DNA from 4 places in the Porcipelethomonas sp. genome. Region 1 is predicted to be linked to each of the others. Evidence: predicted binding sites of a transcription regulator. Region 1 holds the regulator's gene; each other region holds the start of a gene.
The links. Region 1 encodes HrcA, which represses chaperone genes, less so after heat shock. Its sites were predicted from a motif close to TGTTAGCACTCNNNNNNNNNGAGTGCTAACA; they were not measured.
Positions count from the first base shown of each region.

Region 2: a site for HrcA is predicted at 2,295-2,325, ahead of ACI4WO_RS09025 (Hsp20/alpha crystallin family protein). Genes of this name have one in related genera too.
Region 3: a site for HrcA is predicted at 2,362-2,392, ahead of ACI4WO_RS03880 (co-chaperone GroES). Genes of this name have one in related genera too.
Region 4: a site for HrcA is predicted at 3,159-3,189, ahead of htpG (molecular chaperone HtpG). Genes of this name have one in related genera too.

Region 1 is NZ_JBJFHN010000126.1:24,012-29,722, forward strand. Features, by position in the region: gene dnaJ (molecular chaperone DnaJ) at 1-944, opposite strand, end outside; gene dnaK (molecular chaperone DnaK) at 1,076-2,917, opposite strand; gene grpE (nucleotide exchange factor GrpE) at 2,953-3,495, opposite strand; gene hrcA (heat-inducible transcriptional repressor HrcA) at 3,488-4,528, opposite strand; gene ACI4WO_RS07580 (chloride channel protein) at 4,814-5,711, shown strand, end outside.
Region 2 is NZ_JBJFHN010000144.1:5,263-10,973, reverse strand. Features, by position in the region: gene ACI4WO_RS09040 (LytR/AlgR family response regulator transcription factor) at 1-338, opposite strand, end outside; gene ACI4WO_RS09035 (flavin reductase) at 461-1,081, opposite strand; gene ACI4WO_RS09030 (dockerin type I domain-containing protein) at 1,423-2,262, shown strand; gene ACI4WO_RS09025 (Hsp20/alpha crystallin family protein) at 2,496-2,918, shown strand; gene ACI4WO_RS09020 (chromate transporter) at 3,137-3,709, shown strand; gene ACI4WO_RS09015 (chromate transporter) at 3,724-4,293, shown strand; gene ACI4WO_RS09010 (phenylpyruvate tautomerase MIF-related protein) at 4,582-4,923, opposite strand; gene ACI4WO_RS09005 (citrate/2-methylcitrate synthase) at 4,989-5,711, opposite strand, start outside.
Region 3 is NZ_JBJFHN010000070.1:6,729-12,439, reverse strand. Features, by position in the region: gene ACI4WO_RS03890 (sensor histidine kinase) at 1-1,383, opposite strand, end outside; gene ACI4WO_RS03885 (response regulator transcription factor) at 1,393-2,094, opposite strand; gene ACI4WO_RS03880 (co-chaperone GroES) at 2,428-2,712, shown strand; gene groL (chaperonin GroEL) at 2,746-4,368, shown strand; gene ACI4WO_RS03870 (ClpP family protease) at 4,538-5,299, shown strand; gene ACI4WO_RS03865 (hypothetical protein) at 5,296-5,454, shown strand; gene ACI4WO_RS03860 (undecaprenyl-diphosphate phosphatase) at 5,485-5,711, shown strand, end outside.
Region 4 is NZ_JBJFHN010000033.1:3,572-9,282, forward strand. Features, by position in the region: gene ACI4WO_RS01815 (TIGR00341 family protein) at 86-1,108, opposite strand; gene htpG (molecular chaperone HtpG) at 1,255-3,135, opposite strand; gene ACI4WO_RS01825 (M15 family metallopeptidase) at 3,258-3,827, opposite strand; gene ACI4WO_RS01830 (RNA polymerase sigma factor) at 4,060-4,359, shown strand; gene ACI4WO_RS01835 (aminotransferase class I/II-fold pyridoxal phosphate-dependent enzyme) at 4,369-5,664, shown strand; gene ACI4WO_RS01840 (cyclic-di-AMP receptor) at 5,703-5,711, shown strand, end outside.

The sequences.
Region 1 (5,711 bases):
ACTGTACCAGTCTGAGTTCCCTCAGCAATATTATATTTTACATTGCCGTCTATTGTAGGAACAGTAATCTCATCACCCAGAACCGCCTGAGTATAAGTAATCGGAATTTCACAGTGAATATCCGAACCATTTCTTACAAACAGCGGATGCGGTCTTACTGATACCACAACATTAAGATCTCCGTTTGATCCTCCGTTTAAGCCGCTGTCACCCTGTCCTCCGACTCTTAAAACCTGTCCGTCATCAATTCCGGCAGGAATATCAACATTTATAGTCTTTGAAACCTTAATTCTTCCCGTTCCGCTGCACTTGCTGCATGGATTGGAAATAACAGTACCTTTGCCGCCGCAGCGTGAACATGTTTTAGCAGAAGAAATCATGCCAAACGGAGTTCTCTGAGTAACCTTTACAGTACCTGAACCATGACAGTCCGGGCAAGTCTGCGGAGCAGAACCCTTTGCAGCACCAGTTCCGCCGCATTCACTGCACTTATCCATTCTGTTTATCTTAACATCCTGCTTCTTGCCTGTGCAGGCTTCCATAAAGCTTATGTTTACATTGGCGGTTATATCCTGTCCTCTTCTCGGAGCATTTGCATTTGAACGTGCAGATGATCTCATTCCTCCGCCGCCGAAAATACCGCTGAAAAGATCCTCAAATATATCTCCGCCGCCGAAACCGCCGGTAAATCCGCCGCCTCCTCCGCCGAAATTAGGATCAACGCCTGCCTGACCGAACTGATCATAGCGCTGACGCTTTTCCGGATCGGACAGAACCTCATAAGCCTTGTTGACTTCCTTGAATTTTTCTTCACATTCTTTATCATCAGGGTGAAGGTCAGGATGATACTTTCTTGCCATCTTTTTAAAGGCTTTTTTTATGTCATCGTCAGATGCGCCTTTCTGAACCCCCAGCACCTCGTAATAATCTCTTTCATCAGCCATAACTGACCGCACCTCTTTCCGTTTTGCCCCATGACAAAACATTCATGTGTGTTATATAAACGCCCCGGAAACTGCATTTTAAACAGCTTATGGGCGGACTTTATTGATCCGCCCTTTTTAAGCAAAAATAATTATTCAGCGTCTGTGTAATCAGCGTCTACAACACCGTCATCACCTGATGACGCACTTCCAGCGGCTGCCTGAGCTGCCTGCTGTGCTGCAGCCTGTTCTTCAGGGCTGGCATTCTGGTAAATCTTTGTTGCCAGCTCGTTGAAGGCTTTCTGGAGGTCTTCATTTTTAGCCTTGATATCATCAATATCATTGCCCTTTACAGCTTCCTTAAGAGCATTGCACTTAGCTTCAATTGAAGACTTTTCGTCAGCAGATACCTTATCGCCGAAATCATTCAGAGCCTTTTCGCACTGGAATGCAAAGTTTTCAGCATTATTCTTTGTATCAACTTCTTCTCTTCTCTTCTTGTCTTCTTCGGCAAACATTTCAGCGTCCTTGACAGCCTTGTCAATATCTTCCTTGGACATATTTGTTGAAGAAGTAATAGTAATATTCTGTTCCTTGCCTGTTCCCTTATCCTTTGCAGATACGTGAACAATACCGTTTGCGTCTATATCAAAAGTAACTTCAATCTGAGGGATTCCTCTTGGTGCAGGGGCAATACCGTCCAGACGGAATGTTCCCAGCTGTTTATTATCCTTTGCAAATTCACGTTCACCCTGGAGTACGTTAATATCAACAGCTGTCTGATTATCAGCGTATGTTGAGAACACCTGTGTCTGCTTTGTAGGAATTGTAGTATTTCTTGCAATCATAGGAGTGCTTACACCGCCTGCAGTTTCAATACCCAGTGTAAGAGGAGTAACATCAAGGAGGAGCAGACCTTCCTTAACATCTCCGCCGAGAACACCGCCCTGATATGCAGCACCCAGTGCTACACATTCATCAGGATTGATACCCTTGAATGGTTCCTTGCCCATGAAGTTTTTAACAGCTTCCTGAACAGCCGGAATTCTTGAAGAACCGCCGACCATCAGAACCTTATGCAGATCTCCGGCAGACAGACCGCTGTCTGAAAGTGCCTGTTTTACAGGTCCCATTGTGGACTGAACAAGGTCAGAAGTCAGTTCGTTGAATTTTGCCTGTGTAAGAGTAAGGTCAAGGTGCTTAGGACCTGATGCGTCTGCTGTAATAAACGGCAGATTGATCTGTGAAGTAGGAGTTGAAGAAAGCTCGATCTTTGATTTTTCTGCTGCTTCCTTCAGTCTCTGCATAGCCATCTTATCTGTTGAAAGGTCGATTCCTTCAGCTTTCTTGAATTCAGATATCATCCAGTCAATGATTCTCTGGTCGAAGTCATCACCGCCTAAGTGGTTATTTCCGGCTGTTGCCAGAACTTCTGTAACGCCGTCGCCCATTTCAATGATGGAAACATCGAATGTACCGCCGCCCAGGTCATAAACCATGATCTTCTGGTCTTCTTCCTTGTCTACGCCATATGAAAGAGCTGCTGCTGTAGGCTCGTTGATGATTCTTCTTACATTAAGACCTGCAATCTGACCTGCATCCTTTGTTGCCTGTCTCTGTGCATCTGTAAAGTAAGCCGGAACAGTAATAACTGCTTCTGTAACAGGTTCGCCCAGATAGCTTTCTGCGTCTGATTTCAGTTTCTGTAAAATCATTGCTGAAATTTCCTGAGGAGTATATGATTTTCCGTCAATGTTAACTTTATAGTCAGAACCCATGTGTCTCTTGATTGAAATAACTGTCTTTTCAGGATTTGTAACTGCCTGACGCTTTGCAACCTGACCTACCAGTCTTTCGCCTGTCTTGGAGAAAGCAACTACTGAAGGAGTTGTTCTCGCACCTTCGGAGTTCGGAATTACAACGGCGCTGCCGCCTTCCATTACTGCTACGCATGAGTTTGTTGTACCCAAGTCAATGCCTATAATTTTTCCCATGATAAATCTTCCTTTCTAATATACCATTAAAATAATCAGTTTGCCACTGCCACAACAGCGTGACGAATTACTCTGTCATTTAACATATAACCCTTCTGGAAAATTTCACATACTGTGTTTTCCCCGAAGTTTTCGTCTTCAACCTGCTTTATCGCATTATGAAGATTCGGATCAAATTCATTGCCTAAAGCTTCCATTTCTGTGACACCTATCTTTTTAAGTGCCTCTTTGAACTGATTGTAAATCATCTGCATGCCGTTTTTAAAGGCTTCATCTGCACATTCAGCTTCAATGGCTCTTTCAAAGCTGTCAAGAACCGGAAGTATGTCAGCAACGCATTTGCTTGTTGCATCTCCATAGCTTTCGATTTTTTCCTTGGCTGTACGCTTCCGGTAATTGTCATATTCGGCGTAAAGTCTCAGATATTTGTCATCAGAATCCTTAAGCTTTGCTTCAAGCTCTTCTATTTTCTCCTTTGATTCATCAGACTTCTCCTCGCCTGTTTCGATGTCGATATCCATGTCTTTATTTACCGGCTGTTCTTCTGTCTCCCGGCTGTTTTTTTCTTCATCACTCATTGTCATCTTCCTTTCCGTCCTTTTCTGAATTTTCGGAAAGCAAATCCGAAATTTTATTCGTAAAATATTCTATATAAGGAATAATTTTGGCATAGTCAAGCCTTACAGGACCTATTATACCCAGCGAACCGACTGTTTTATCACCTTTTTGGTAATTTGAAACTATCATGCTGGAATTTCCTATTACAAATCCGTCGCTTTCTTCGCTGAACATTACATGAATTCCGCTGAACGATGTGTTCAGAAGATTCTCAAGTTCCGACTTGTTATCCATAAATCTTACTATATCCATTTTATCCAGTTCATTGCATGAAAGCAAATTCCGTTCTCCCCGGACTGTAAGCTCCTTGTGGAGAAGATCTCTTGAAAGCTCATACACACCCTGAACCAGAGGCGATAAAGTAATCATATATGTTCCCATCGCTTCAACCAGTTTGTCAAGCATCTCATCGGACAAATCTGCAACTGAAATTCCCTGAAGATTTTCTTCTATATAATTTGTAAAGAAATCAAGCTGTTCATGAGTAAGATCAAATTCCAGACGGCATGCTTTATTTTTTATACTTCCGTCAGAAGTGATAAGCAGTATAACATAAAGCCTTTTTCCCGTAGGAACAACTTCCACCTTTGAAATAACCGAAAATTTCGGTACTTCATTGGAAGCTACTACCGCACACTGTGTAAGCTCTGCAAGAGCCGTAGCAGCACTCTGGATTATAAGATCCTCTGTAAACGCTCCGTTTTCCTCAAGCATGTGATCAAGCCGTTCAACTTCTTCTTCCGGCAGCTCATGAGGCTTCATTATCTTTTCAATATAAAGCCTGTATCCGCTGAATGTCGGAATTCTTCCGGCAGATGTATGAGGCTGTTCAAGATATCCCAGCTGTTCAAGCATTGCCATATCGTTTCTGACTGTTGCGGCGGAAACGTTGATGTCGGGAAGTGAAGCTATAGTTTTTGAACCTACAGGTTCGCCGGTCAGAATATATTCATCTATGACAGCAGCAAGAATTTTAAGTTTTCTGTCATTCAAATCCGGCGCCTCCTTAATCACTGGTAGTTGCAATTTTTAAGTGCTAGCACTCAATCTCCCTGAGTGCTAATTATAATTTATCACTATTGCAGGCAATTGTCAAGGGGTTTTAGCATTTTCATCACTATGCACAAAAAATCTTTTTCATCAGCTTGCTTATATAGTAAAACTATCTCCATAAAGCTTTCCTGAAAAGAAAGCTTCAAAACGTGAAACTGTTGACAAGACCTGTATAAACGAGTATCATATATTATAGGTAGATTATTTTAGTATCTGGAGCTAAAAATGAAAAAAATTATTTTAAGAATATTAAAGAATATAAAAGACTGGCTGCCCGAAACGTTCGGGAGTTTTTTCAAATGGATTATACTGTCATTAATAACCGGCACAGCAGTAGGAATTGTGTCTGCTGCTTTTCATATATGTCTGGAAGAATCAGCAAAAATAAGAACAGAACATCCTGTTATAATACTTCTTCTGCCTATAGCAGGTCTTCTGATTGTCGGAATTTACCGGCTGCTTAAACTTACTCATGACAAGGGTACAAATATGGTTCTTGTTGCGGTAAGAGACGGCGAAAATATGACATGGAGAAATACACTCAGTATTTTTACCGGTTCTGTGCTTACCCACTTAACCGGAGGCTCTGCCGGACGTGAAGGTGCTGCTCTTCAGATAGGAGGAAGCATAGGCTCTCAGCTGGGGTTGTGGCTGAAGCTTAAAGAACAGGATCACAGGCTTATTACAATGTGCGGTATGAGTGCAGGATTCTCGGCACTTTTTGGTACTCCTGCCGCTGCCGCTTTTTTCTCAATGGAGGTTATAAGCGTAGGCATTATGCATTATTCTGCAATAGTTCCGTGTATTATTGCAGCACTGACCGGATTTAAAATCTCCTCATATTTCGGAGTAGCACCCATGGCAGTCAGCATAAAGCCGGACGAGATAACTGGTATGGTATTTATAAAAGCGTCGGTTATAGCCGTTTTGTGCGGACTTCTTAGCATAGTGTTCTGCTTTGTACTGAAAAATGCCGGACGGGTATACAAATACTTTATAAGAAATCCGTATCTGAGAATTTTTATCGGAGGTATGATTGTAACAGTACTGACATTTATCTGTCATACATATGATTACAATGGTGCCGGAGGAGAAGTAATTGTCCGTGCATTCAACGACCCTG
Region 2 (5,711 bases), on a different contig from region 1:
TCTTTAAGCGGCTTTATAAGAAAATTAAAGGGTTGAATATCAAAAAGTTCCATGGCATAATCAGTTTTAAACGAAATAAAAATAATCTGCATTTTCATATTTTTATAATAATTTCTTATTTTTTTACTGAGTTCTATGCCGTCCATTCCCGGAAATTCAATATCCAGAAACAAAAGCTTATAATCCGTTCCATTATCCATAGCTTTTTCAAGAGCTTCACATGAAGTGAAAATATCGCATTGAATATTATATCCATATTTTATTTCAAACTTATTGATAAACTGTTTTAGTTCATCACAAATAGCCTCATCATCATCTGCCACTGCCATTCTTATCATAAAATATCACCTCAGAAATATCATACCACAATTTTTTCATCAATTCAACAAAATCTGACAATTTATACTATTTTAATTTCAAATAAAAACAGGGATCATTAACGATCCCTGTTTTAAAAATATCAGCCGGATATTTTTTCAAAATCTGAAGCCGGATGCTTACAAAGCGGACAGATAAAATCAGCCGGGAGTTCATCTCCCTCATACTCATATCCGCACACCTTACATCTCCATACAGTCTTTCCGCCGGAAGTTTTTGAAGTCTCCGGCTTTGGTTTAATATTCTGATGATAATAGGCATAATCCGCAGAAGGTGTATCCGACAGTACTTCCATATCATTTACTGATGCGATAAACAGTGTATGACTTCCAAGATCCACAGTCTGTTCCACGCTTGCACTGATATATCCATTGGTACCGCTTGTCACATAATAAATTCCGTTTTTACTGCGTTTTGCATCAGGAAAATCCTTAAACTTATTTACATCACGTCCGGACTGAAAACCAAATCTTTTAAAGATATCAAATCCGGCGTCCTGACTTAGTATCGAAATATTAAATTTACTGGAGCATGACAATAGCTCATGAGTGTAATTGCTTTTATTAACAGTAATACTGATTCTGTTAGGTTCAGAAGTAACCTGTCCTGCCGTATTAATAATACAGCCGCTGTCCACTCCGTTGAATTCTGACGTAAGAACAAACAATCCGTAAGTAAGCTTATACATTGTGTTTTTATCCATTATTATCACCCGCAATTATAATATTTACCCGGAAATCATAGTATATCCGGATTAATTTATTTTCTCTCATTTATAAGTATATATCCCATTCCATAAAAAGTCAATACCTTAAATAGTTTATCTTATTTTATTAATTATTATTCTGCTTTTTCCGGAATAACTGGTATAATATTACAAAATTTACCAAAAGTAAAAAAAAAATCATTCCAAGTATTGACTTTTTAAAATAACGGAGTATAATTTAATTATGAAATGCAAGGTATTATTAATAAAAAATAGATGCATCTATATTTACTTTGCACAGATTAAAATTACTCTAAAAATTAAAGAAAGGAAAAATTATGAAAAAATTAAAAAAGATATTGGCTGTAAGTTTAACCAGTATTACGATTGGTACAGCATGTATAACTCCATTCTCAAATATCTGTATTGAAGCAGCTGATGAAAATTATGGTGCTGGCGGAGATTTACTTGATTTCACAAATACACGCGGATATTATAACATGCAGTATATAGTAGAAATGTCTGAAACACTGTTCACAAAAGAGCTGACCAATGATATAAACAGAAGAACCAGCGGTTATTTTAATTATACAAAAGACTCATCTTCTGAAATATATGAGAAAGTCAAAGAGATGTGTGAAAGCGGAGAAATTGATAAATATTTGTCAACTGATGAAGACGGAAATACATGGATTTCAGTTTCAAAGTTTATTTCTGTTAATGCAGAACAAAAAAATGATAGTTATTATATGGGACAGCTTCAAAATTCGTTCAACACTATGCTTTCAAATATTTTTAACAGTTCTGACCACTATGAAGCTTCATATCCAAAAGATTTAACTGAAATCAATTCAAACCTGTATGTATCATATGCACAAATAAAGGTCAACTTAAATAAAGCATTAGTAAACTATAATCAAAAAGAATTTGAAGCACTGGATTACGCAAAAATATTCTATGCATTGGAACAGTTAGATGCTGCATATTATGTTTCAGGCGATGCCAATTCCGACGCAGAAGTCAATGTAAGGGACGCAGCTTTTATAGCTCAGAAACTGGCTTCAAAGAAATCAGATGAACTTGACAGTACAGCCGATTTCAACTGTGACAGCAAAAATGACGTAAGAGATGCCGCCGCACTTGCTTCTTATCTGTCAAAAAAATCCACTGTAAAATAATAATTTACTCATACCAATTTATATTTCAAATCAATTAGCACTCTCATGCTGAGAGTGCTAATTTTCTTCAATTTATCACAAAAGCTTAATAATCCTGTCATTTAACGGAAGTATCATATAGACAATGAAACAAGAAAGGAAATGATACCAATGGAAAGATTAAATAAATTTTAAAATCTGCATATCATAAAAGCATGTGGGGAAATATCCCCGAAAGTCAGGAGGAATTATTTATGTATGGACTTACACCGTTTGAAAACAACTTTAATCTTTTCAATGCATTCAATGATTTTGAAAAGGACTTTTTCGGAGCTTCAATGCCGCTGAAAGCATGCAGGACTGATATTCGTGATGAAGGCAATAAATATGTTATGGAAGCTGAACTTCCGGGCTTTGAAAAAGATGACATCAAACTTGATATAAATGGCAATTACCTTGTAATTACCGCTGAACACAGAACTGAAAATGACGAAACAGACAGTGCCGGAAATTATATCCGCAGGGAACGTTCCTATGGTTCATATCAGAGAAGCTTTGATATATCCGATGTAGATCAGAACGCAATTAATGCAGAATACAAAAACGGTATTCTCTTTATTGATCTTCCTAAAATGCAAATTGAACAGCCGTCTTCAAGAAGACTTGAAATAAAATAAACAGTATAACGAAATATAATGTTTCGTAAAAATATAAACAATGCCCCCATTTTACGGGGGTTTTGCATTATATAATAAGGGTATGCCTTTTATTATGCCGGCATACCCTTTTTTGTATTCAGCTTTTTTGATATTGTATAATAAGAATATGTATAAAAAATATAAATTTACAAATAGTACAGATGATGCTATAATAAAATAAAAACAGGAGTGTTTATATGAGTGAAAAATCAAAAAAGCTATGGATTTTATTTAAGTCAATGTTTGTATTAAGTGCCTGCACATTCGGCGGCGGATTTGTTATAGTATCTCTGATGAAAAAGAAATTCGTTGAGGAACTGAAATGGCTTGAGGAAGATGAAATGCTGGATGTTACTGCAATAACGCAGTCTGCTCCCGGACCGCTTCCGGTTAATGCTTCAGTAATCATCGGTTACAGAATGGCTGGAATTGCAGGTTCGCTTGCAGCAGTCTTCGGAACAATACTTCCGCCTATGATTATCATTTCTGTAATTTCACTTTTTTATGACCAGTTCCGGACAAATAAATATATAGCCACTGCACTGCAGGTTATGCGTGCGGGAGTAGCAGCAGTAATTTTTGATGTTGTTATTAATCTTGCCAAAAATGTATGCAAAACCAGAAGGTTTCTTTATATTGCAATGATGATCACTGCATTTATATGCACATATTTCCTTGGCGTAAGTGCAATAATAATTATTCTTGTATGTCTTGGAATCGGACTTATTGATCTGGCAGTTTCAGTCAGAAAAACCAGAAAACAAAATTAAGGGGGGATTTAAAAATGCTTTTGCTGAAATTATTTTTTGCATTCATTCAGGTAGGATTATTCAGTGTAGGCGGCGGATATGCTGCAATCCCTCTTATTCAGGAGCAAATTGTAAATGTCTATGAGCTTATGACCATGGAAGAATTTTCAGACCTTATAACTGTTGCAGAAATGACTCCCGGTCCGATATCCATAAACTCATCAACATTCGTAGGAATGCGGCTTGCCGGGATAGGCGGAGTACTTCTGTGTACTCTGGGATGTATTATCCCCTCCTTCATAATCTGCCTTATTCTCGCTCACTTTTACTATAAATACCGCACTGTAGGCGGCGTACAGACAGTCCTCTCAGCCCTGCGTCCGGCAGTTGTAGCACTTATCGCCTCAGCCGGAGCATCTATACTGATGCTGGGACTTTTTCAGACGGATATTTTTTCTGCCTCACTTAAAAATATCCGGTTTGCAGAACTTGGAATATTTGCTCTGTCACTTTTCCTGCTTCGCAAATTCAAGTTGAACGCTATTTCTGTTATACTTGGGAGTGGAGTAATCGGTACAGTTATTTATGCAATAATGGGAATTTAAAGTTTATATTATGCAAATAATATTTGTTTAAAGGTTTTAATCAAGCTTTTTTAAAAGCTTGCGGTTTCCAAAGGCGGAGCCTTGGTCGCCCTCCGCAGAGGGCGAAATTCCTGTGCCTTAGAAGCGCTTTTACGGGAGTGAATTCCAAAATCAGTCCTGAGGACTGTTCTGGAAGAGGGGACGCTTTGCAAGTGAAAGCGTTCCCTGATTTACTTTAAATTTAAACTTATATACAGCTGATGCTCCGGAGAATAATATCTCCGGAGCATTTAATTTAAAGATAGATAATCAGAAATTAGAACCATTCCATCCCCAGTTGCCTGTAGCGTCATATTTAACATAAATGCGTGACTGCTCAATAGAAAGCTGTTCATTCAGAATATTACAGATTTTTTCTGTCAGCATATTAAATGCAGCCGGATTTTCCTGTCCGTAAACGCTTACCTCCACCATAGCTGCAGGAGCATCGTCTCCCTTAAAGTAGAGAACATGTTCCGGTTCAATTCCAACCATAAGCCAGCTTTCCGATTTACCGGGAATCAAAGAAATTGCCTGACCAAGTTCAGATTTAATTGCTGTCTTCTTTTCATCAGAAACAGCAGTATTTGTTTTTACATTAATAAACGGCATATATTTATACCTCCGAAATTTTATTTACTTTAATTATATCACATTTATAACAGATATTCAATAGCTTAGCTTTTGCATAAATCATTTTTTTCCATTACACTCATATAAGCCGGACGGATAATTTTGCTTGTACCGATAAGTTCTTCAATTCTGTGTGCACTCCATCCTACTACACGTGCAATAGCGAACAACGGCGTATACAGCTCTGTAGGAATACCCAGCATATCGTAAACAAAACCGCTGTAAAAATCCACATTCGGGCTGACTCCCTTGAACATACGGCGTTTTTCAGCAATAAGCTCCGGTGCAAGTTCTTCCACATACTGATATAACATCAGATCATTTTCTTTTCCTTTTGCTGCTGCAAGCTTTTCAACATAGCCTTTCAGTACACGTTCTCTGGGGTCAGAAATACTGTAAACAGCATGACCGATACCATAAATCAGACCCTTTCGGTCAAACGCTTCCTTGTCAAGTATCTTTCCGAGATAATCCCTGATTTCGTCCTTGTCAGTACAGTCGGAAACATGAGTACGGATATCCTGCATCATTTCCATAACCTTTATATTCGCACCGCCATGCTTAGGTCCCTTAAGAGAGGACATCGCTGCTGCAATCGTAGAATAGGTATCAGAACCGGAAGATGTGACAACTCTTGTTGTAAAGGTTGAATTGTTTCCGCCGCCATGCTCCATATGAAGCATCAGTGCAACGTCAAGTACTCTGGCTTCAAGCTGAGTATATGAACCGTCCGGACGCAGCATATAAAGGAAATTTTCTGCTGCCGA
Region 3 (5,711 bases), on a different contig from region 1:
CGGAAATGTCAGAAGAAATTCTGTGTAGTCATCTGGAGTGCTTTTTAAAACGATACTGCCCCGATGATAGCTTACAAATTTTTTGACTATGGAAAGACCAAGTCCCACGCCGGAGGTATCACTGCTTCTGGAAAAGTCAGTCTTGTAAAACCTGTCAAATATTCTGGGCATATCCTTGCCTGATATCCCCATTCCGGTATTTCCGAACCTGATATATATATTCTGTTCATCAGAATATGCATTTAATTTTATTTTTCCGCCATGATTTACAAATTTTACAGCATTATCCACAAGATTGTAGACTATCTGATAAAGCATGTCCTTATCGCCGAACATTATGGCTCTTGCACTGTCAATTCCGTCAACAACAACATCCTTTTCCTCAATTTCCTTTTCATACATGAAAAGTGTTTCTACGAAAAGTGCTGTAAGATTTACTGGTTTGCCGTTAAGCTGCATTTCTCCGGATTCTATTCCGGAAATTTTCATCATAGTCTTAACAAGCCGGATCATGCGGTTAGTCTGTTCGGAAATTCTTGCCAGATATTTTCTTGTGTCATTTTTTGGTATTGTTCCGTCAAGAATTCCTGAAATAAATCCGTTTATAATTGTTATAGGAGTTTTGATCTCATGTGAAATGTTAGACATGAATTCCAGGCTTTTACGTTTGTCATCTGAAATTACATCAGCCATGCGGTTTATAATTGATACCAGCAATCTGATCTCGTAATCATTTGTATCCGGAAGCTGTAATTTATTATTTGTATTTTTAAGATATGCTTCGGATTTTTCGTTTATTTCGACCAGCAGCTTGTATCGTTTCTGTTTTATAAAATGGAAAATAACGGCGAAAATGATGAGTACAACAGTTGCTGAAACTATGAGTATCTCGCCGATATTCATTATGGACTTATAAAGCTCATCTGCCGATCTTATGGCAATAAATTGTATTGTTCCACTTTCAGATAATGACGACTGCATACTTTTGCTGTATATGATAGTTTCACTGTTTACAATACTGAATTTATCAGAACCTTTGAGTGTTGAAATCGACTTCGGTTTGTACTCTTTGTACACTGATTTTGAGCTTATTATAATTTCCCCGCTTTTTCCGTCGAGAATATAATAATTTGTATGAAACATGTCTGCATTTATATCCAGAAATCCCTGAAAAGCAGATATTGCCTCATTAATATTTCCGGTTTCGGAAACGTTGCGTTCCATACTCTGAACGATAGTTTTTGATGTCTTGTCAATTTCCCTGTATTCAGACTTTTTAAGATGAGATGCGCCAAAGGAAAATACAGAGATACCTGTAAAAACTGCACCAAAGGTAAGAAGCAATAAAGAATTCAGATACTGAACAAATAATTTTTTTTTCATAATGCCGCCTTAAAGCTGATCTTCATCGCATTCAAACTTATAGCCTACGCCCCATACAGTTTTCAGCGACCATTTATCTGATGCGCCTTCAAGCTTTGCACGAAGTCTTTTTATGTGAACGTCAATGGTACGTGAATCTCCGTAATATTCAAATCCCCATACTTCATCAAGAAGCTGATCTCTGGTGTAAACCCTGTTCGGATTGGACGCCAGAAAATAAAGTAGCTCCAGTTCTTTCGGAGGAGTATCTATAACCTTTCCGTTTACTTTCAGTACATACCGTGTAAGATTTATATGAAGATTGTCATAAAAAAGCTCCTTTGACTCAGAAACAGACGGAGTGTGACTGGTTCTTCTGGTAACAGCCTTGATACGTGCAAGAACTTCCTTGGTGTCAAAGGGTTTTACGATATAATCGTCTGCCCCCAGTTCAAGTCCCAAAACCTTGTCAAAGACTTCACCTTTGGCTGTGATTATGAGAATAGGAGTATTGTAATTTTTCCGTATTTCCCTGCATATCTGCCAACCGTCCATACCGGGAAGCATAATATCCAGCAGAATAATATCCGGCTTCAGGGCATTGAATTTAACCATTGCCTCTTCACCGTTATTTGAAATTATAGTGCTGTAGCCTTCCTTTTCAAGGTAAAGCCTGAGCAGATCGCATATATTTTTGTCGTCATCAACTATGAGTACTTTGTCATGATCCATAAAATCACCTTTTTTCAACAATAGTTTATATATTTGAGAACTATTCCTAACAAGAGTTTATATTTACTTACTTTAATATTATCAAATTATGCAAAAAATGTCAATATAAAATATTTTTTTAAGGTTTAAAAAAGTTTACATTTTTTAATATTTGTTAATTATACACATTATTATAGCACGATTTATACCAATAATTAGGCACACCTACGAAAAATAATTTATATTCTAAAAATGCCTTGATTTTTTCAGGAAAGTTGGTAAAATAGTAATTAGCACTCAGGGAGTTTGAGTGCTAACAAATTAAAGTTACTAAAAAATTTAGGAGGAATAAATATGACTATCAAACCATTGGCAGACAGAATTGTCATTAAAATGACTGAAGCCGAAGAAACAACAAAAGGCGGTATTATACTTGCGGCGGCGGCAAAGGAAAAGCCACAGATTGCCGAAGTAGTTGCAGTAGGTCCGGGCGGAGTTGTTGACGGCGAAAAAGTTGAAATGTATTTAAAAGTGGGCGATAAGGTTCTGCTCAGCAAATATGCCGGCACAGAAGTCAAGGTTGACGATGTTGAATATACAATCCTCCGTCAGTCTGAAGTTCTGGCTATTGTAGAATAATAAATATTAAAACAGTAAAGGAGAATCATTATTATGGCAAAGGATATTAAATACGGCGAAGACGCCAGAAAATCTTTACAGGCAGGTATTGACAAGCTTGCTGATACAGTTAAAATCACACTTGGTCCTAAGGGCAGAAATGTTGTTCTGGACAAGAAATTCGGTGCACCTCTCGTAACAAATGACGGTGTTACAATTGCAAAGGAAATTGAACTTGAGGATGCTTTTGAAAATATGGGAGCACAGATGCTCAAGGAAGTTGCAACAAAGACAAATGACGCAGCCGGTGACGGTACAACAACTGCAACACTTCTTGCACAGGCTATGATCCGTGAAGGCATGAAGAATATTGCTGCTGGTGCAAATCCGATGATCGTAAAGAAGGGTATGTCCAAGGCTGTTAACGCAGCAGTTGACAGCGTTATAGCAAATTCCAAGAAAGTTGAAGGCAGCGATGATATCGCAAGAGTTGCAACAGTTTCTTCAGCTGATGAAACAGTCGGCAAGCTTATTGCAGAGGCTATGGAAAAGGTTACAGCAGACGGCGTTATTACAATTGAAGAAAGCAAGACTGCTGAAACATACAGTGAAGTTGTTGAAGGTATGCAGTTCGACAGAGGTTATATTTCACCTTATATGGCAACTGATACAGAAAAGATGGAAGCTGTATATGACGATCCGTTCATTCTTATTACAGATAAGAAGATCTCTTCAATTCAGGAAATTCTTCCTCTTCTGGAACAGCTTGTACAGTCAGGCAAGAAGCTTGTAATTATTGCAGAGGATATCGAAGGCGAAGCTCTTACAACACTTATCCTCAATAACCTCAGAGGTACATTCAGATGTGCAGCTGTAAAGGCTCCGGGCTTTGGCGACAGACGTAAGGAAATGCTTCAGGATATAGCAATTCTTACAGGAGGTCAGGTAATTTCTGAAGAACTGGGTCTTGAACTTAAGGATACAACAATTGAACAGCTCGGCCGTGCAAGACAGGTTGTAATCGGCAAGGAGAATACAATCATTGTTGACGGTTCAGGCAATTCTGAAGATATCAGGAACAGAACAGAGCAGATCAGAGCACAGATTGATGCAACAACTTCTGACTTTGATAAGGAAAAGCTTCAGGAAAGACTTGCAAAGCTTGCAGGCGGTGTTGCTGTTATCAAGGTTGGTGCTGCAACTGAAATTGAAATGAAGGAAAAGAAGCTGAGAATTGAAGACGCACTGGCTGCTACAAAGGCTGCTGTTGAAGAGGGCATTGTTGCCGGCGGCGGTACAGCTCTTATCAATGCAATTCCTGCTGTTGAAAAGCTTATTCCGGAACTGGAAGGCGATGAAAAGACAGGTGCTGCTATTGTTCTTAAGGCTCTGGAAGAACCAGTTCGTCAGATCGCTTTGAATGCTGGTCTTGAAGGCAGTGTTATTATAGATACTATCAAGCGTTCAGGTAAGGTCGGCTATGGCTTTGACGCTTACAATGAAACATATGTTGACATGATTCCTGCTGGTATCGTTGATCCTACTAAGGTTACACGTTCAGCACTTCAGAATGCGGCATCAGTATCAGCTATGGTTCTTACAACAGAAAGTCTGGTTGCAGATATCCCTGAACCGGAACCGGCAGCTGCTGCACCACAGGGCGGCATGGGATATTAATTTAAATATTCCAGATAACATAACAGAATATTATTATCCGGCAGTTTTACAGCTGCCGGATTTTTTTATTTGACTTTAAATGTAAAATGGTTTATAATAAAAATAAGTGTATAAACCTGTTTCTTATGAAAATAATAGAAATATTATCTCTGAGGAAAGGTACAGGTTTATGAATACACAAAACTATAATGAAGATGAAAAAGAAAATAAGGATAATGAAAACGAAACTGATGAGAGGCTTGACAGGGCAGAGCTTATAGAAAAAATGGGGGAAGTGGTTTCCCATAATGCAAAGCATCTTATTCACTGCCTTACAATTATCGGTCAGGTAGAAGGTCATTATGTGCTTCCGTCTCAGAACAAAACTACCAAATACGAACATATTATTCCTGCCCTTGTTGCAATAGAGCAGGACAGGTCTATTGAGGGACTGGTGATAATTCTCAATACGGTGGGGGGAGATGTTGAAGCAGGTCTTGCTATTGCAGAGCTTATAGCCGGAATGAAAACACCTACTGTTTCTATTGTCGTGGGGGGAGGACACTCTATCGGAGTGCCGCTGGCGGTAAGCGCCCGCCATTCGTTTATTGTCCCCTCGGCTACAATGACTATTCATCCGGTGAGAATGAACGGACTGGTTCTGGGCGTTCCTCAGACGCTTTCGTATTTTGACAAAATGCAGGACAGAATAGTAAATTTCGTAACCGCAAACAGTAATATCAGTGAGGAAAATTTCAGAAACCTTATGCTGAAAACCGGTGAGCTTGCAATGGATATGGGAACTGTTGTGGACGGCGAAACGGCGGTGGAACTGGGACTCATTGACAGTCTGGGCGGTTTAAGCGATGCTATCGAATGCCTTTACAGCCTGATAGAGGAATCGGAGCAGAAATATCCCGATGATGTAAAGACAGGTGAGAAAAAGCAATGATCCTTTATACTATTATAAGTCCGGAAGATGTTTTACATGATTTTTCCGGGGAAGAAAGCAATAAAAAACAAACTGAGGAAATATGTACTACTGATCCTTTCGTATTTCTTGAAAGGGATGAATATTATAAAATTATAAAAGAACTGCGGAAATAATTTCCGCATACATATTACAAGGAGGACAAAATGAATATTTTTGAAGCGATTATGCAGGGAATTATACAGGGGCTTACCGAATTTTTACCGGTATCAAGCTCAGGACATATTTCTCTTTATCAACATTTTACCGGAAACAGCGGAGAGGGGGCACTCTTGTTTTCCGCAATTCTGCATCTGGGTACACTGGTAGCTGTTTTTACAGCATTCCGTAAAACTATCTGGGAAATGCTGAAAGAACTGGTATTTATGATCAG
Region 4 (5,711 bases), on a different contig from region 1:
CTATACCACATTAACAAAAAGACACCGATTTACGGTGTCTTTTTGTATGTATAAAACATTTTATATAATACTGATAATATATAGCTTATGTTTTTTCATTCTGAACGATAATTTCGATTTCTTCGGCATCCTCACATTTTACTGCCAGCCATTGTCTCATGGTTTTTTCACGTTCATCTGATACAGGCTCTGACAATATAACAGAAAGCTTGCTTGATGATGTTATCTCGCCTTCGTGATAGGAGTCAACATTTCCCAGTGAAATATTTTCAATCTGTGGAAAAAGAATTTCAGCTTCTTTTCCCAGTTCGGAAAGCTCGGCTGTTTTTTCCTCTTCAAATCCTGTTATATCCGATTTGCCTATCATATTTACAGCGATAAGAATACTTGGTATCATAAGCAGTATGGTTGAAATAGTAACCCGTATCAGAACCTTTTTCTTTACTTTTTGTTCCATTATAGTATGCCTTGGAACTTTAAGTAAAAGAAGTACGATAATAGAAGACAGGCATATAAAATAGCTGTTTAAAGTAAACAGATAAAATGCACCGAAAAAATAAGACCATTGTCTTGTTGCCAGACCATAGCCAGCCGTACATAATGGCGGCATAAGTGCAGTTGCAATAGCAACTCCGGGAATTACATTGGATTTTTCCTTTCGTGTCATTCCTATAATTCCGGCAAGTCCGCCGAATACAGCAATCAGGACGTCCCAGATGGTAGGCTGAGTCCTTGCAAGAAGCTCGGAAGTGGAATCTGAAATCGGAGTAATACTGAAATATAATGTTGATGTCAGAAGACTGACAACGATCTGAAAGGCAAATCCTATAAAAAACCGTCTTACGATTTTAAGATCTCCTGAAGCTATGCCGTAGGCTATTGCCATAATGCTGCCCATAAGGGGAGAAATCAGCATGGCACCTATAATAACAGCGGTGGAATTCATATTGAGTCCGATTGAAGCAATCAGTATTGCCAGAATCAGGACGCACATATTTGTGCCTCTTATGGTGGCACTGTTTACAAGACGATTATAAATTTCGTCCTGAGAGGTTGTGTCATCTTTCAGCGAAAACGCATCGCCGAGAATTTTTTTAATAGCAGTCATATTTTTATACAGCCTTTATTTTTTTATTATATATCAGGCAAATAAAGCTTCCGGTATATATTTGCTTTTATTTGCGGTTGTTAAATTTGATAACGATTAATATACAAAACCTGTTCCGTCTTCCGCAGAAGACGGAACAGTCATTTTTAAATCATAAGTTCGCATACAAGATTTGAAAATTCAACAGGGTCTTCAACAGGCATACCTTCGATCATGAGAGCCTGATTATAAAGGAGCTTACTGTATTTTTCAACCTTGCCCTTATCGGATTCATAAAGATTTTTAAGTGTTTCAAACACAGGATGATCCGGATTAATTTCCAGAACCTTGTTTGCTTCAACCTTCTGGTCATTTGGCATAGAATTGAGTACCTTTTCCATTTCAACAGAAAGGTCGCCTTCTGATGTAAGGCAGACAGGGTGGGACTTGAGTCTCTTGGAAAGCTTGACGGATTTTACCTTTCCGCTCAGCTTTTCTTCCATGAATTTAAACAGATCCTTTGCCTCTTCCTCCTTGTTTTTGATTTCTTCCTTTTCTTCCGGAGTATCAATATCAAGGTCGCCGGCGGAAACTGATTTGAATTCCTTTTCATTATAATTTGCAAGCATTTTGATTGCAAATTCGTCTATATCATCGGTAAGGTAAAGGATTTCATAGCCCTTGTCTTTTACAAGCTCTGTCTGAGGCAGGTGGTCGATTCTGGAAATATTATCGCCGCATGCATAATAGATATATTTCTGGTCTTCCGGCATTCTGGAAACATATTCTTCAAGAGTTACAAGCTTCTGCTCCTTTGAAGAATAGAACATGATAAGATCTTTTAAAGTATCCTTGTTCATGCCGTAGTTGCTGTAAACTCCGTATTTAAGCTGGAGTCCGAATGCCTTGAAGAATTCCTCATATTTTTCTCTGTCATTTTTAAGAAGTTTAGCGAGTTCATTTTTTATTGTTCTCTCAAGACTTTTTGCTATAAGCTTGAGTTGTCTGTCATGCTGGAGCATTTCTCTTGAAATATTAAGTGACAAGTCTTCGGAATCAACAAGACCTTTTACAAAGCTGAAATAATCCGGCAGCAGATCAGAGCATTTATCCATAATCAGAACACCGCTTGAATAGAGCTGAAGACCTTTTTCATATTCCTTTGAATAGTAATCATAAGGAGCCTTTGACGGAATATAAAGAAGTGCATTATATGTTGCAGTACCTTCAGCCTTGGTGTGGATATGGATCAGCGGATCAGTATAGTCAAAGAACTTTTCCTTGTAAAAATTGTTGTAATCCTCATCCTTAAGCTCGTTTTTATTTTTTCTCCAGATCGGAACCATACTGTTGAGGGTTTCAGTTTCTGTGTAATCCTCATATTCGTCCTCTGAGCCTTCCTTAAGACGGCTCTTGGTAACATCCATTTTAACAGGGAAACGGATATAATCGGAATATTTCTTGACAAGACTTTTTATTCTGTACTGTTCCAGATATTCTCCGTATTTTTCGTCTTCTGTATCGTCCTTGAGAGTAAGTATTATTTCAGTACCGACATCTTCCTTGTCACACGGACCTATCTGATATCCGTCAGCACCTGTTGATATCCATTCATAAGCCTGATCGCTGCCGTATGCCCGGCTCTTTACATGAACTTCCTTTGCAACCATAAATGCGGAATAGAATCCTACACCGAACTGACCTATTATGTCAACATCCTCTTCCATTTTGTTGTCGGTTTTGAATTTTAATGAACCGCTGTCGGCAATAGTTCCAAGATGATTTTCAAGCTCTTCATCCGTCATGCCGATACCGTTATCTGAAATGGTGATCTGACGAGCATCACTGTCAAGCTTTATATTGATTGCGAAATCATCCTTTTTCAGTCCCACCTTATCGTCAGTAAGGGATTTGAAATAAAGCTTGTCTATTGCGTCACTGGCATTTGAGATAAGCTCTCTCAAAAAAATTTCCTTATGTGTATAAATTGAATTGATCATTAAATCAAGAAGTCTTTTGGACTCTGCTTTAAAACTTTTAGTCTGCATTTTTGTCAGCTCCATAAAATATTATTTAGCACTCTCTAATCATGAGTGCTAAATATAGTATAATACACTGCGAGAAAAAATCAAGACAATTCACTAAATTTTCATTATTTATTTACAATTTGTTAACATTTCACACACTGAAGCTGCATATATTCCTCTAAAGTTATGCTCATTCTTTTCAGACACCGGGCATGTTTTCTTCCTACATAACGATAATGCCACGGTTCGTATGTAATACCGGTTATATGTTCCTTACCCTTTGGATAGCGCAGAATATATCCGAATTTATGGGCGTTACAGTTGAGCCATTCAAATTCCTTTGTATTTTCAAAATCTGCGGTAATTTCACCTTTCCAGTCCATGGAGGAAATATCCGCCGCAAGACCGGCGTTGTGTTCACTTTCTCCGGGAGCAGCAATGGAATCTGAGGTTTTTTGATAAGCTTCTTCATAGGTCATTCCCTGATTTATATATCGCAGTATATCCTCATTGAAAAGTCCTTTTTGGTAAGATATGCTTCTGTATGCTGAAAATACCCGCAGACGGATACCGTCTTTTAGAGCAGCACATATCATCTGTTTCATGGCATATGCGGCATGTTTTTCCAGCTGATAGCCTTCTGAAAGATCAGCAAGACATGGTTTATAGTTCTCCGGCAGAGGATTATTCTTGTTTATTAACATCAGTTTCATTTTGCATTGTTCCTTTCATTTGTATTTTTAAAAGTCTTATAACATGTCCGTAAAACCCGGCGTTTCCTTAAACAATATGAAAAAAATTTATTTTTTAGAACTTCAAGACTTGACATATGCAAAAAAATGGTATATAATACTATAAAAGAACATTTGTTCTTTCGGGTTTGAAAAGCCTTTTCTTTTACATTCATAAAAACAACAACAAAATATATTTACAGGAGGCATAAGAATGTCAAGAAGAATATCCTTTGAAGCACTTGAATTTGATAAACGCATAAGCGATCTTGCTTTTTCCGAGTATGAAGATGAATCGGAAGAAAAAAGAGCTAAAATAAAAAATGTTATGGCAAGAGTAATAAAAAATGATCTTACTGCAAGACAGCGGGAGATTATTGTGTTATACTATTATAATAACAAGGGAGTGGCGGAAATTGCTGAAATGCTGCATGTTTGTCCGTCAACTGTATCCAGAACAATCAAGGCGGCAAGAGCAAAAATATACAAATATCTAAAATATTATTTTTTATAGGAGAACGATATGAATACACCTTTATATGATTTTCTTTCAGATTATAATGATAAAAATACATTAAGACTTCACATGCCCGGACATAAGGGAAAAGGGACTGATAAGTTATCCGGTTTTCCATGGGGTATGGATATAACAGAAATAAAGGGGGCAGACAGTCTTTTTGAGGCGGATGGTATTATTGCACAGAGCGAGAAAAATGCCTCGGAAATTTTTGGTACTGTAAAAACCTGTTACAGTGCCGGAGGGTCTACCCTTTGCATACAGACCATGCTTGCTCTTATGAAACAGGAAAACAGAAATATTATAGCAGTAAGGAATGTTCACCGCAGCTTTCTTACTTCCTGTGCGCTTCTGGGAATTGACCCTGTATGGATCTATCCGGAGTATACTTCCGGTATTCTGTCCGGGGAAATACCTATGGACAGGCTTGAAAAAGCCCTTAAGGAAACGGCAAACCCATGCGTATACATAACCTCTCCTGATTATCTCGGCAAAACCGCAGATGTAAAAGCAATATCGGAAATGTGCAGGAAATATGGAGCTGTGTTGCTGGTGGATAACGCCCATGGAGCACATACTGTATTTACGGGGAATCATCCTGCTGCACTTGGTGCGGATATGTGCTGTGACTCGGCTCATAAAATGCTTCCGGCATTGACAGGTGCGGCATATCTTCATATAGGAAATAAAAAATATGCTGACAAGGCAAAGGCTGCCATGGCACTGTTTGGCTCTACCAGTCCCAGTTATCTTATAATGGCGTCCCTTGATCTGTGCAATAAATATATGCATGAACGCATGAAAGATGATATTGAAAGACTTATTCCGGCAATTGAAAAGCTTAAGAGGAAACTTAAGAAAAAATACAGTGTATATGACGGCGAGCCTTTTCATCTGACACTTCTGTGCAATGGATTAAAGCTTGCTGAAAAACTCAGGGAGAAAAATATAGAGTGCGAATATGCTGACAGCAGCTGTATTGTTTTGCTTTTTTCAGTTTGTAATACTCCGGAGGATGTTGCCCGGACAGGCAAAGCACTTATGGAGTGCAGTCCTGAACCGCCTTTAGGTTTTCAGTTTACGGGATTTCCGGAAATGGAAAAGGCAATGACCGTGCGTGAGGCGGCATTATCTGACTATGAAACCATTGATATTGAAAAAAGTGCAGGAAGAATATGTGCTATGGTCAATGTTCCGTGTCCTCCGGCTGTACCTGTTGCAGTAAGCGGAGAGGTAATTAATGAAAATTGTATTAAAATTTATAAAAACTATGGAATTTTTAATATAAATGTGATAAAATAGAAAAGTAAAAATAACCGCTATGAAAGGTCGTGTTACATATGAAACTT